Flexivirga oryzae: one gene and its partner. The protein of the gene in region 1 interacts with the protein of each later gene in a pairwise test. Links are inferred from orthologs where the notes say so. Each region holds a gene or a part of one and is shown in the gene's direction. Other genes may lie near its edges.

Evidence for each region. The genes of interacting proteins can lie anywhere in the genome.
Region 2: the proteins of FHU39_RS00950 (region 1) and FHU39_RS04535 interact in binary tests that used the Escherichia coli proteins (3 or more experiments, as listed by UniProt). The link is inferred for Flexivirga oryzae from one-to-one orthologs.

What each region holds. Positions count from the first base shown.
Region 1 is NZ_JACHVQ010000001.1:193,866-200,907, forward strand. Bases 1,608-4,607 are described here. They hold FHU39_RS00950 (sulfate/molybdate ABC transporter ATP-binding protein), read left to right. Parts: upstream 1,608-2,639; coding sequence 2,640-3,575; downstream 3,576-4,607. Other genes in these bases: cysT (sulfate ABC transporter permease subunit CysT), read left to right, coding at 1,608-1,823; FHU39_RS00945 (sulfate ABC transporter permease subunit), read left to right, coding at 1,816-2,643; FHU39_RS00955 (Rrf2 family transcriptional regulator), read left to right, coding at 3,618-4,073; FHU39_RS00960 (VOC family protein), read left to right, coding at 4,151-4,561. In the rest of the region: FHU39_RS00935 (extracellular solute-binding protein), read left to right, coding at 1-975; more of cysT, read left to right, coding at 972-1,607; FHU39_RS00965 (HNH endonuclease signature motif containing protein), read left to right, coding at 5,057-6,784. UniProt on the Escherichia coli protein: Part of the ABC transporter complex CysAWTP involved in sulfate/thiosulfate import. Responsible for energy coupling to the transport system.
Region 2 is NZ_JACHVQ010000001.1:992,470-999,498, forward strand. What follows is about bases 1,801-4,787. They hold FHU39_RS04535 (glutamate-5-semialdehyde dehydrogenase), read left to right. Parts: upstream 1,801-2,641; coding sequence 2,642-3,934; downstream 3,935-4,787. Other genes in these bases: FHU39_RS04525 (SPFH domain-containing protein), read right to left, coding at 1,801-2,219; FHU39_RS04530 (hypothetical protein), read right to left, coding at 2,351-2,590; FHU39_RS04540 (hydroxyacid dehydrogenase), read right to left, coding at 3,924-4,787. In the rest of the region: FHU39_RS04520 (DedA family protein), read left to right, coding at 1-771; more of FHU39_RS04525, read right to left, coding at 1,056-1,800; more of FHU39_RS04540, read right to left, coding at 4,788-4,946; FHU39_RS04545 (substrate-binding domain-containing protein), read left to right, coding at 5,007-6,047; FHU39_RS04550 (sugar phosphate isomerase/epimerase family protein), read left to right, coding at 6,075-6,875; FHU39_RS04555 (Gfo/Idh/MocA family protein), read left to right, coding at 7,000-7,029. UniProt on the Escherichia coli protein: Catalyzes the NADPH-dependent reduction of L-glutamate 5-phosphate into L-glutamate 5-semialdehyde and phosphate. The product spontaneously undergoes cyclization to form 1-pyrroline-5-carboxylate.

The sequences.
Region 1 (7,042 bases):
GCATTCGCGCTCGGTGCCACGGCATGTTCCGCGAGCAGCAGCAGCGGTGGCGGCGGTGGAGGGTCGCAGAAGGTCGCGATCGTCGGCTTCTCCGTGCTGAAGCCCGGGTATGACGCGCTCGCTGCCGCCTTCAAGGAGACCCCCGCGGGCAAGGGGGTCGGCGTCTCGGAGTCGTTCGGCGCGAGCGGCTCGCAGAGCAAGGCGGTCGCCAGCGGCCAGCCGGCCGACTACGTCGGCTTCTCCCTGGAGCCGGACATGACCCGGCTCGTCCCGAAGTTCGTGGATGCCTCCTGGAACAAGGGAGCGACCAAGGGCATCGGCTCCACCTCTGTCGTGGTGATCGCCGTCCGACCGGGAAACCCGTTGCACATCAAGGGCTGGGACGACCTGATCAAGCCGGGCGTCAAGATCGTGACGCCGAACCCGGCGACCTCCGGCTCCGCCAAGTGGAACATCCTGGGTGCCTACTCGCACGGGCTGCACAAGGGTGGCACCGCCGCCGCCAAGTCCTACCTCGCGAAGTTCTTCGCGCACGTGGTGAGCAAGCCGGACAGCGGCGCGGACGCCACCACCGCGTTCCTCGCCGGGACTGGCGATGTGCTGATCTCCTACGAGAACGAAGCGATCGCAGCCCGTCAGGCCGGCAAGAAGCTCGACTACGTCGTGCCGTCGGATACCTTCAAGATCGAGAACCCGGTCGCCGTCACGAAGTCGGCGTCCCCGGCAGCAAAGAAGTTCCTGTCCTTCGTGCAGAGCGACGCGGGCCAAAAGGTGTTGGCAGGCGTGGGTTTCCGACCGCTGAACGCAGCTGATGTGCCGGCGAAGATCGAGGGAGCGAACAACCCGACGAACCCCTTCCCGAAGGTGTCGCAGCTGGAGACCATCAGTGACCTCGGCGGCTGGTCGACGGTCGACACGAAGTTCTTCGACGAGAAGACCGGCATCGTGACCAAGATCGAGGAGGGGAATGGGTGACAGCGCTCGACATACGACCAGAACCCGCGACGACCACGTCGCGCGGTGACGACGGCGAGGAGCGGGCCCGACTGCGGCTGCCCTCCGGCGCAGCCCTGGGTGTCTCGACCCTCTGGCTGAGCCTGTTGGTGCTCATCCCGCTGGCGGCCGTCGTCGTGAAGGCCTTCGGTGGTGGCTGGTCCGGCTTCTGGGACGCGGTCACCGCTGAACAGGCAATGGCCTCACTGCGATTGACCGTCGCCACGTCGTTGATCATCACCGTGATCAACGCGGTGATGGGCACGGTCGTCGCATGGGTGCTGGTGCGCGACGAGTTCAAGGGCAAGCGACTGCTCGAGATCGTCATCGACATACCCTTCGCACTGCCCACCATCGTCGCCGGCCTGGTGCTGATCAGCGTCTACGGCCCATCCAGCCCGATCCACCTGGACATCTACGGCACCCGGTTGGCGGTGGCCTTCGCGCTCGTGTTCGTGACGCTGCCGTTCGTCGCCCGAGCGGTGCAACCGGTGCTCGAGGAGCTCGACCCCGAGGTGGAGCAGGCTGCTGCCTGCCTCGGGGCGAGCCGGCTGACGACCTTCCGCCGCATCGTGCTGCCGCAGCTGACACCCGCGATCGCCTCCGGCGCTGGCCTCGGATTCGCCCGCGCGATGGGGGAGTACGGCTCGGTGCTGCTGATCAGCGGCGGCCTCAACCACACGCAGGTCACGTCGCTCTATGCGTACGGGCGCATCCAGAACTACGACTTCGTCGGCGCCGCAGCCGTTTCCACGGTTCTGCTGGTCGTCAGCCTGGTCGTGCTGCTCAGCCTGGATGTGCTGCAACGAAGGGCGCGGCGCCGTGGCTAGCGCGGTCGCGACCCGAGGTCGCCGCGGCCGGATCGGGCTGCGGGCGCTCGCGCTCGGGTATGTCGGCATCCTGGTCGCCGTACCCCTGGTGGTCATCGTTGCGCGGGTGATCGGTGACGGCTGGACCGAGCTCGTGGATGCGCTCACGTCGCCGACAGCGGTGACGGCATACCGGCTGACGCTCGAGGTATCGGTCGTCGCCGTGGTGCTCAACGCGGTCTTCGGTGTCGTGTTCGGGATCCTGTTGACCCGCTACCGCGTGCCCGGCAGTCGCTTGTTGAGCGCGCTCGCAGACCTGCCGGTCGCCGTCTCGCCGATCATCGCCGGCCTGGCACTCGTGCTCGTGTACGGGCCCGTCGACGGTTGGTTCGGTGCCGGGCTGGCCGACTCCGGCATACAAGTCATCTATGCGTTGCCGGGCATGATCCTGGCCACGACGTTCGTCTCGTTCCCGTTGGTGCTGCGCGAGGTGGTGCCCGTGCTGCAGGAGGCGGGGACCGAGATGGAGCAGGCGGCGAAGGTGCTCGGGGCGAGCGCGTGGCAGCAGTTCGTCAGGATCACGCTGCCCACGATCCGGCCGGCGCTCGTCTACGGTCTCGTGCTGAGCCTGGCCCGCTCCCTGGGCGAATTCGGTGCGGTACGAGTGGTGTCCGGCGGGATCAGCGGTGACGGGCAGACCCAGACGCTGACCCTGCTGATCCAGGACAAGTACCAGCAGCTCGAAGGCGGCACCTACCAGATCGCGCTGTTGCTCGTCGTGATCACGGTTGCGGCGATCGTCACTGCCTCGCTGCGCAAGGACAAGAGAGGAACGACATGAGTATCGAGGCGCTGGGCATCAACAAACGGTTCGGGGACTTCGTCGCGCTCGACGACGTCAGTCTGACCGTCCCCTCGGGACAGCTCACCGCACTGCTCGGGCCGAGCGGTGGCGGAAAGTCCACGCTGCTGCGGATCATCGGCGGACTCGAGGACGCCGACTCCGGGGTCGTGCGGATCGGCGGTGTGGAGGCGACCGATCTGCCGGCGCAGCGGCGCAACGTGGGATTCGTCTTCCAGCACTATGCCGCGTTCAAGCATCTGTCGGTCTACCGCAACGTCGCCTTCGGGCTCGAAGTGCGTAAGCGGCCCAAGGCCGAGATCCGCGAACGTGTCCACGAACTGCTCGAGTTGGTGCACCTCGACCAGTTCGCCGATCGGCTGCCCTCGCAACTGTCCGGTGGTCAACGGCAGCGTATGGCGCTGGCGCGCGCGCTCGCGGTCGAGCCGAAGGTGCTCCTGCTGGACGAACCGTTCGGCGCCCTGGACGCGAAGGTGCGCAAGGAGCTACGTGACTGGCTGCGCAGGCTGCACGACCAGGTCCACGTGACAACGGTTTTCGTGACTCACGATCAGGACGAGGCGCTCGAGGTGTCCGACGAGATCGTCGTGATCAACCACGGGCGGGTGGAGCAGGTCGGCACGCCCGACGAGCTCTACGATCACCCGGCGAACGACTTCGTCATGGGATTCCTCGGCCCGGTCACGGAGTTCGACGGTCGGCTGGTGCGTCCACACGACCTCGAGTTGTCCGACCATCAGCTGGACGGGTCGGTGCAGGCGAAGGTGGAGCGCCTGAACCGGGTCGGCTTCCAGACCCGCGTCGAGCTGCAGATCCCGAACGGGTCGTCGTGGGCGCAGCTGTCCCGGGGGCAGGCTGATGCGCTCGAGCTGGAGCCCGGTGGACTGGTCTGGGTGCGGCCGCCGCGCTGAGCCCTGGCGGGTGTATTGCTCCGGCAATGCGAAGATGCTGCCGTGCAGATCTCGGCGAAGAGTGAATATGCGGTGCGGGCGCTGCTGGAGCTGGCGGTCCGGGAACCGGAGCTGGTGAAGGCGGACACGATCGTGGCGAGTCAGGACTTGCCGCGCAAGTTCGTGGAGTCGATCCTGTCCGAGCTTCGTCGTGCCGGTCTGGTCCGCAGTGTCCGCGGCGCCGACGGCGGCTACGGGCTGACCCGGCCGGCGAGCCAGATCACCGTCGGGGCGGTGATGCGAGCGGTCGACGGCCCGCTCGCGGAGGTCCGTGGCCTGCGTCCGCACGAGACGACCTACGAAGGCACCGCGGAGCACCTTCCCGAGGTGTGGATCGCGTTGCGTGCCAACGTGCGACGCATCCTGGACGAGACGAGCCTGCAACAGGTGCTCACCGGCAAACTGCCGGCGCACGTGCGTCGGTTGAGCGAGAACGCGGAGTCCTGGTTGCCGCGCTGAGTCTCCCGGTGTTTGCCTGGGCGGGTTAGCGTGAACGGTGCAAGCCCGTCTCGGGCCATCGATCGAGGGACCACGTGATGTCGGCATACCCTGTCCTGCTGCACACCGTCATCGACGCCCCGGACTGTCGTGCGCTCGCGGAGTTCTACCGGCGGTTGCTGGGGCTGCATTACCGCGCGGGGGAGGAGCCGCCGGGTAGCGGGGAGGATGACGCCGACTGGCTGGTGCTGCTGAACGACGCAGGCCAGCGCGTCGTGACGATCCAGCAGAAGACGGACACCACCGCCCCGACCTGGCCATCCGAGGACGTCCCGATGCAACTGCACATGGACTTCACAGTGCCGTCGGTGGACGAGTTGAAACGGCACCGGGCGCGCGCCATCGAGCTCGGCGCGCGGGAGTTGTTCGATCGTTCGGCCGACGAGGGCGAGCCGCTCTACGTGCTCGCCGATCCCGCCGGGCATCCGTTCTGCCTGCTGGTCCAGTAGCGAGTGAGGTGCGCCGGCCGCGCCCGCCATGCCGCGCCGGCCGAGTAGCCCCCGCGCTGGCCGAGTTGCTGTCACGCCGCGCCGGCCGAGTAGCCGCCGCGCTGGCCGAGTTGCTGTCACGCCGCGCCGGCCGAGTTAGCTGTCACGCCTCGCCGGCCGAGTAGCCCCCGCGCTGGCCGAGTTGCCGCCATGCCGCGCTGGCCGAGTAGCCGTCATGCCGCGCCGGCCGAGTAGCCGTGGGGGAGCGCAGCGGAGGAACGGCGTATCGAGGTCGCGTCCCCCGGGTGGTCGAGTCGGCGACCCCGCTCCCCCCGCGCTGGCCGAGTAGGCGAGCCCGCGATATTGCGGTGGCCGAGTAGGCGAGCCCGCAAGGGCGAGCCGTATCGAGGTCCGCGCGTGCGTCACCGACCCCGCGAGCCGATACGTTTCGGGGCAAACGTATCGAAGAAATGTTCGCACACCCTCTGTACTTCCTGAACGTCACCCGATAGAATCATGACAACGAAACCACCTAGGGGAGAGGGGGACTCGATCACCGTGGCCATCGACTCACCCTTGCGCATCCCCGGTCAACCGGCACCGGTGGAAGCGGATACGACTTGCTGGGACGGGCCCGATCCCGCCCGGCGGCCGGAGCCGGGCCTGGGGCCACGGCTGGCCGAGCAGGTGAGGGCCGTGGCCGACGCGCTGGACCAGCTCCCTCGCGTGTTCGACCAGCTCGGCGAAGACCAACTCACCGACCTGGTCAGTGTGTTGCTGGGTGTGCAGGAGCGGGCCGGGCAGGTCGCCACGCTGGCGACGGCGAACGCGTGCGAACGGGGTGTGGTGGATGCCTCGGACGCGGCCAACACCACCGGGTGGGTGCGCGCCCGGGCGCGGGCCGCCGGGACCAGTATCGAACCCTCGGCCGCCAGTACGGTGTCGGTGGTGGCCGAGGCGTGCCGGGACCGGCGCAACCACGTGATCGCCGCGGCGGTCCGCGACGGGTCCTGCACCCTGGCCACCGCCCGGACCGCGTTGCGGCAAACCGCGAAAGTCGCCGAAGTGTTACCGACCGCGGCCCGCGAAGACATCCAATCCTGGTTCCTGCAACTGGACCCGGCGCTGGGGTCCCGAGGCGTGACGGAACTGACCCGGCGGATCATCGCCAACTATGCCGCGGACAAACTCTCCGGGGAGGACGCACACCTGGAGAAGGTGGAATCATTGACCTGGCGGACGTTGCCGACCGGGATGATCCGGTTGATCGCCGACCTGTGCCCCGCCAACGCCGCCATCCTCAAACAAGCCATCAACGCATTGTCCGCACCCCACCCCGCCCAGCACAAAGACACCAGCACCACCGAGACCACGGGCGAGACCGCCACCAGCCAGCAAAGCGACCCCACCGGCGCCACCGGCGCCACCGGTGGTGCCGCGGGCGACAGTGAGTCCGGGCCCACCCACGACGCGGACACCACTGCCGATGACCTCCAGGACACCACCGGTGACGCTGGTGACGCTGGTGGCACGACTGGTCACGCCGGTGCCGCGTTCGGCCTGCACCCCGACGTCCAGCACGACGACTGCGACGGTGACGTCGACGGCGCGGCCTCCGGCGCCACCAGCAACGGTGCCACCAGCACACGCGGCACCAGCACCGGCACCGTGCCCGAGCGGGTGCGGGATGAACGGACGCCGGGTAAACGGCGGGTGGACGCGCTGATGGACCTGGTCGCCGCGGGCGCCAAGACCGTGTGCGGGGACGGGATGGGCATCGGTGCCGGCGCCACCGTGTTGGTCACGATGGACCTGCACCGGCTCCTCACAGACTTGGACGGTGCGATCACCATCGGCGGGGAGATCCTCGACGCGGGTACCGCCCGGAGGTTGGCGTGTGATGCGGACCTGATCCCCGTCGTCCTCGGCACCAAGAGTCAACCCCTGGACGTGGGGCGTGAAAAACGGTTGGCCACCACAGGGATACGGGCCGCCGTCGTCCACCGAGACATGGGATGCACCTTCCCCACCTGCGACCGACCTCCGGGTTTCTGTGAAGTGCACCATGTGCTGCCCTGGTGGGCCGGCGGCGACACTGCTCTGAGCAACTCTGCCATGCTGTGTCGGCGACATCACCAGATCGTGCACCGCCACGGCTACACCGCCACCATCACCGCCGACGGCGTCACCTGGGACCTGACCGAAGGCGCCATGCCCGGCTGGGCCGCCGACAAAGTCGCCTGACCACCGGGACGGTGCGGGACCTCGATCACGGTCTCGCCTAACGGCTCGACCTACTCGGCCACCGCTGAAATCAACGCCGCTGAAATGGCCGGTGCTGAAATGGGTTGCGCGGGGCAATGACTCGGCCAGCGCGGGCGCGGGACCTCGATGCGGGCTCGTTCCTCGCCCTTACTCGGCCACCGCGGGAATGGCCGGGCGCTGAAATGGCCGGTGCTGAAAGGGGTTGCGCGGGGTGATGATTCGGCCGCCGCTGGTGTG
Region 2 (7,029 bases), 800 kb from region 1 along the record:
CCGACGCCGGTGTCCAGGGAGGACGCCGAGCGGATGGCCGACGAGGCCGTCACGCAGGAGCCACCCACCAAGGAGTGGTGGGACGACCCGCGCATGCCGTGGAAGGGCAAGCCCCGCCGGGCCGACATGTGGTGCATCGGGCTGATCATCGCCACGGGTGCCTACGGGATGCTCACCATCCCGGTGCGGCCGTGGATCCTCGGCAATTTCGGCGTGCCGGCACGGGACTACATCCTGGCCTGCTTCAGCGGTTCCAACATCGCCATGGTCGACATCGGCGCGTTGCTGCGGGTCGGCGAGCACCACCCGCTGTGGTGGGCGGCGATCATCGCGGCGTCGCTGACCTCGATCAAGTTCGACTGGCTGTGGTGGTGGGCCGGGCGCCTGTGGGGGCGCGGCGTGATCGACATGATCGCCTCGCGTTCCAAGTGGGCGGCGCGCACCGCGTACTACGCCGAGAGCATCGCGCGACGCTTCGGCGGCCCGGCGGTCTTCCTGGTGTGGTTCATCCCGCTACTGCCCAGCTCGATCGTCTACGCATTCGTCGGCGACGCCCGAATGTCGTTGCGGCGCTTCCTGTTCATCGACTTCCTCGCCGGTCTGGTCTACCGCGGGTTGTGGATGTATGCCGGCTACCAGATGGGGGAGCCGGCCAAGGACCTGGTCAATCAGCTGGCCAAGTACAGCCTCTATCTCACCGTCGCCGGCGTGATCGTCGTCTTCATCGGTGTCTTCCGGCAGCAGCGGCGGTTCTCCTCGCGCGAGGGCTGAGCGGCGCGCGGCGGCGGACCGTGCACAGGTCCCCCCGGTGGGGACTCCGGTACGGGTTTTGGCCTCCGGACCGTGCATAGGTCTCCCCGGTGGGGACTGCGGTACGCCGGGAGCCGGATTCGCGTGCATAGGTCTCCCCGGTGGGGACTGCGGTACGGGTTTTGGCCTCCGGGCCGTGCATAGCTCTCCACCGGTGGGGACTGCGGTACGCCGCGCGCCGCCATACCCGCGCACAGGTCCCCCCAGGGGAGCCCGAGCCCGACCCGACCCGACGGCGCGAGGACTCAGTCCGTGGGTATGTCGTTCACGCCGCCCTTGCCCGAGATCTCCTTGCGCTCGCGCGTCGCCGGCAGGTCCTGGAGCGGCTTGTCCGAGCCGACCTCGCCGCGCAGCGCGTCGAAGATCGCGACACCCTGTGCGGCCAGGCCGGAGATCATGTCGGACAGCCCGTCCGAGCCGTTGAGCATGGTGACCTTCGCACCGGCGAGCCCCTGCGCCGCCTTCTCGACGATCTGCGGCAACTGGTCGATCAGCGCCTGGTCGAGGGCCACCCGGTTGCTGCTCGCAGCGGCCTCCGCCTGGATGCGGGTCCGTTCGGCCTCGGCCTTGGCCATGATCCGCAGCTTCTCCGCGTCGGCCTGTGCCGGCTTGATCACCTCGGCGACCAGTTGTTCCTCACGCAGCGACGCCTGCCGCTGGGCCAGCTCGGTCTTGGCGTTGATGACCTCCTGCTGCGCCTGCGCCTCCGACAACGGGCCGGCCTGCGCCGCCTTGGCCTGCGCCGCCTGGGTCTCCGCCGCGAAGCCGGCCTGGGTGATCGCGGTGTCCCGCTGGTACTTGGCCTGCTGCCGCAACGACTCCTGCTGCGCCTCGGCGGCCGCCTGGTCGGCGCTCGCCTGGGCGATCTGCGCCTGCTGCTGGATCCGCGCGTTGTGCGGTGCGGCCATCGCCTTGATGTAGCCGAGGCCGCCGTCGTCGATGTTCTGGATCTGCAGTGCGTCGACGATCAGGCCCATCTTGGCCATCTCACCCTTGGAACCGTCGAGCACCTCGGTCGCGAGCTTCTGCCGCTCGGTGATGATCTCCTCGACCGTCATCGAGCCGATGATCGAGCGCAGGTGGCCGGCGAAGATGCGACCGGTCAGGGTGGGCATCTGGTGCTGGTCGGACAGGAACCGCTGCGCGGCGTTGACGATCGACTCGGTGTCGTTGCCGACCTTGGCCGCGATCACGGCCCGCACCGTCAGGGCGATGCCCTGCTTGGTGACGCACGGCTCCTCGACCTCGGCCTCGAAGAGGGACAACGTCAGGAACTGCACCTTGCGGAAGACCGGGATCACGAACGCCCCGTGGCCGGTCACCACCTTGAACGGCGCGGCGGCGGCCCCGCCTCGTCCACCGGAGATCAGCATCGCCTGATCGGCCTGCGGGACCCGATATCCAAACATGTTCGTCCTTCACTTTCCCCTGAGCGCCCGCCGGTCCGGCCGTCGGGTCGTCACACTGGAATACCACCGCACACCGAGCGCCGGGTGTGCGGGTTCGCCGGTGCGATGTGCGGTGCCTGCGTTTGGTTCCGTCAGAGCATCAGCAGCGGATCCTGGCGTTCGCCCCACGCGACGACGGTCACTTCGCGCCCGCCGAGGTCTTCCACGACATACACCTGCTGGTCCTTCGGCAACGGCACGGCCGAGTATGCCGTGAACGTCTCGCTGCCGCCCCGGATCGGCACCACCACCTCGCCCGGGCCGGCCTCGCCGCGGCTCGCCACCGTGAGGTAGCCGAGCCGGCCGATCGGGGAAGCGTGCGAGGTGTCCATAACGTGAGGATCGTATGACGTGCCACCGCCTTGCGCTCGTACCCTAATGACATGAGCACCACGATCGAGCACTCGCCGGCCGACACCGCGGCCCGCATCGAGGCCGCCGGCCGAGCCGGCCGAGCCGCCGCCAAGCGCCTCGCCGTCCTGACCCGCGCCGACAAGGACGCCGCCCTGGGCGCGCTCGCCGATGCCCTGCTCGCCGCCACCGACCGCATCGTGGCCGCCAACGACACCGACCTGCAACGCGGTCGCGAGAGTGGCATGGCCGAGGGGCTGCAGGACCGGCTGCGTCTGACGCCGGAGCGGGTCGCCGCGATCGCCGACGCGCTGCGGCAGCTGGCGGCGCTGCCCGACCCGGTGGGTGATGTCGTGCGCGGCTCCACCCTGGCCAACGGGTTGCAGCTGCGTCAGGTGCGGGTGCCGATGGGCGTGGTCGGCATGATCTACGAGTCACGGCCCAACGTGACCGTCGACGCGGCCGGGCTCGGCCTCAAGAGCGGCAACGCGATGATCCTGCGCGGAGGTTCCGCCGCCGCCGAGACCAACCGGGTGATCGTCGACGTGCTGCGGAAGGCGTTGGTGGAGCAGGGCATTCCCGCCGATGCGGTCCAGTTGCTGGACGGCGGACACGAGGACGTCGACGCGCTCATCACCGCGCGCGGGCTGGTCGACCTGGTGATCCCGCGGGGCAGCGACCGGTTGATCCAGGCCGTCGTGCAGGGCGCGACGGTGCCGGTCATCGAGACCGGCGTCGGCAACTGCCACGTCTACATCGACGCGGCGGCCGACCCGCAGCGTGCGGTCGCGATCGCGCTCAACTCCAAGACGCACCGGCCGAGCGTGTGCAACGCCGCCGAGTCGCTGCTCGTGCACCGTGACGTGGCGGATGCGGTCCTGCCCGCCCTGTACGACGCCCTCACGGCTGCCCACGTCGAGCTGCACACCGACGAGCGTGCGTCGGCGCTCGCGGAGAGCGGTGGCACGCCATACACACCGGCGACGGACGAGGACTTCGCCACCGAATACCTGGACCTGCAGCTGAGCGTCGCCGTGGTCGACGACCTGGACGCGGCCATCGCGCACATCGACCGCTACGGCTCCGGGCACACCGAGGTGATCGTGACCGAAGACCGTGGCGCGGCAAGGCGATTCGTCGCCGAGGTGGACGCCGCAGTCGTCGCCGTCAACGCGTCGTCGCGGTTCACCGACGGGGGAGAGTTCGGCTTCGGTGCCGAGATCGGCATCTCCACCCAGAAGCTGCACGCCCGCGGCCCGATGGGTCTGCAGGAGCTGACCAGCACCAAGTGGATCGTCGAGGGTGACGGCCAGATCAGGCGGTGATCGACAGGGTCGCGCCGTCGACCGGATGCGCTGGCGGGCGCCCGTCCGCGATGCGCTCGACCTCGTCGGCGGCCGCGTCGGCCAGCCGCGTCAGCTCCACCCCGAGCGACCCGGCGAGGTGCGGGGTCAGCAGGACGTTCGGGGCGTCGTAGAACGGATGGCCGGGCGGGAGCGTCCAGGGCGTGGTGACGTCGAGGATCGCGAAGATGTCGCCCTCGTGCACCCGGTCCACCAGCGCGTCCTGGTCGACGAGTTCGCCGCGGGCCGTGTTGATCAGCGTGGCGCCGGGCTGGAGGAGCCCGAGCGCCGCCCGATCGAGCAGATGACGGGTCTCGGGCAGCGAGGGCGCGTGCAGACTGACGATCTCACAGGTGGCGAGCAGCTCTGGCAACTCGGCGAGTTCGACCCCGAGGGCCTCAGCCTCAGCGCGGCGCAGGAACGGGTCGCTGACGACCACCTGCACGTCATACGGCCGAAGCAGCTGTATGACGTCGCGGCCGATCTTGGATGCGCCGATGATGCCGATCCGCTTGCCGTAGTTGCCCATTCGTGGGAACAGCGCGTCGGGTTCGAACGCTTCGCGTCGCTCGTGGAGCGCGCGGGCGATCTGCAGCACGTTCTTGCCGGCCAGCAGGATCATCGCCACCGTGTACTCCGCGACTGGCCGCGCGTTGGCGTCGGCCGCAGAGGTGACGAGGATGCCGCGCTCCCAACACGCATGTGTCACATGGTGTTTCACCGATCCGGCGGCGTGCACGATGGCGCGCAGTCGTGGTGCGAGGTCGAGGGTGGCGCTTCCGATCGGGGGTGTCCCCCAACCGGTCACGAACACCTCGGCGTCCACCAGCACGTGCCGGTCGGCAGGGTCGTCGAAGGTCTCGATCGGTGTCTCCCGGAGCAAGCGTCCTGCTCGGGCGATGCGGTCGATCTCGGCCGCGGTGAACGCGCGTCGGAAGGTGTGATCGGGCATGACGAAAGCGACGGCGGGCTGCACCGTTTCACCCTGCCACATCGTGCCCACCACCGATCCGGCCCCGCGCGCAGCGGCCCGGAGGCCGTAGGGTGACGTGTCGTGAACAGAGAGCGTCCGACCAGTGGTTCGGTCACGTTGTCCGATGTGGCGGCGCGGGCCGGCGTCTCTCTCGCCACCGCGTCCCGTGCGCTCAACGGCAGTGAACGCGTTGTCCGTCCGGAGCTGAGGGAGCGGGTCCGCGCGGCGGCGGAACGTCTGGGCTACACCGCCAACCAACAGGCACAGGCGGTCGCCCGCGGTGCGACCCGAACCGTCGGCGTGGTGCTCGGCGACATCGCCGACCCCTACTTCGCGGCCGTGGCCGCCGGCATCACGGAGGCGGCGGGGGAGCGTCAACTGGTGGTCACGATGGCGTCGGTGGGGGTCGAGGTCGACCGCGTCGTCGACTCGCTCTCCGTGTTGCGCGGAGGTCGGCCCCGGGCCGTGCTGATGACGGTCAGCCGACACACGGATCCGGCAGCGGACGGACGCATGGCCACCGAACTCGACCGCGTGCGTGCGTATGGCGGTGGGGTGGCCTTCCTCGGTGACGCACCGGACGGTTTCGTCGGCGTCCCGGTGGCGCACCGGGCGAACGCCGGGGCGCTCGCCGAGCAGTTGCTCGGCCTCGGTTACCGGGATACGGCCGTCCTCGCCGGGCCCGCTGAACTGCTGACCGCCGCCGAGCGTGCGATCGGTTTCCTGACCGGGATGGAGAAGGCAGGTTGCCCGGTCCCTCCAGCACGGCAACTTGCCGGTGCGCTGTCACGCGACGGCGGATTCGACGCGATGACAAGGCTTCTCGCGTCCGGGACACGGCCCGAGCTGGTTTTCGCGGTCACCGATGTGATGGCCGTCGGCGCGATGGCGGCGATCCGGAGTGCCGGTCTGGAGCCGGGCCGTGACATCGCGGTCGCCGGGTATGACGACATCGAGATGCTGCAGGACGTGACTCCGGGGCTGACCACGGTGTCGCTCCCGCTGCGCGACATCGGTCGCCGACTGTTGGATGTCGCGCTGGACGACGACACTGGAGGTGCGACCGAGCCGGTGCGTGGCACCGTCGTGCTGCGCGACAGCACGCCGCGCAGGCGCGCCTGAGCCCGGCGCCGACGAAAGGACACTCGCATGCCGTTCGCGTTCTCCACCCTCGGCTGTCCCGACCGCACCCTGCAGGAGGTGCTCGAGCTGGCGACGTCGCGTGGTGTCGACGGGCTGGAGTTGCGTGCGGCACCCGACGCCGTCGTCCACATCGGTCTGGACGACCAGCAGCGCACCGCGGTGCGCGAGCAGTGCGCGGCCGCGGGTGTGCAGGTGTTGGCGCTCGCCAGTTACCTGCGCGTGTGCGAGCTGGGCGACGACGAGGCTTTCGCGCGGGATGCCTCCGACCACCTGCGGCTCGCGTCCGACCTGGGTGCGAGCTACCTGCGGGTCTTCCCCGGGCCGGGTGGCGCCGGCGCCGAGGGTGACGAGCGCGCGGTGCTCCGACTCACCGAGATCGCTCCGCTCGCACATCAACTCGGTGTGCGGATCGGCCTGGAAACACACGATTCCCATCCACGGGGTGCGGACATCGCGGCGATCCTGTGGGCGCTGGACGAGCGTCTGCCGGAGCACGGGGTCGAGGTGATCTGGGACGCGCTGCACCCGTGGCGTGCGGGGGAGGACCCGGTCGACACGCTGCAGGCCGTGGCGCCCTGGCTCGGGTACGTGCAGATCAAGGACGCGGATGCCGGGCCGGACGGTGCTCTGCGTGCCGTGGGGAGAGGCGACCTTCCGCTGGACCGGATCGCGGCGGAGCTGCCCCATCGGGGGAGTCTGTGGTGGTCCCTGGAGTGGGAGAAGGTCTGGCACCCCGAGCTGGCGGAACTGCCGGAAGCGCTCGATGACGCGCTCGACTGGTACCGCCGAGCTGTGCTGCCGGGCTGAGTAGCGGTCGGAACTCTTGTCTATTGCGGTGGCTGGCTCTACGCTGGCGTGGGCGGAAAGCGCTTTCCGACATCGCCAACACCGAAAGTGAGCAGTCGTGTCGACCCAGACCCTCGGCATCATCATGAACGGCGCCTCCGGGCGCATGGGCTAC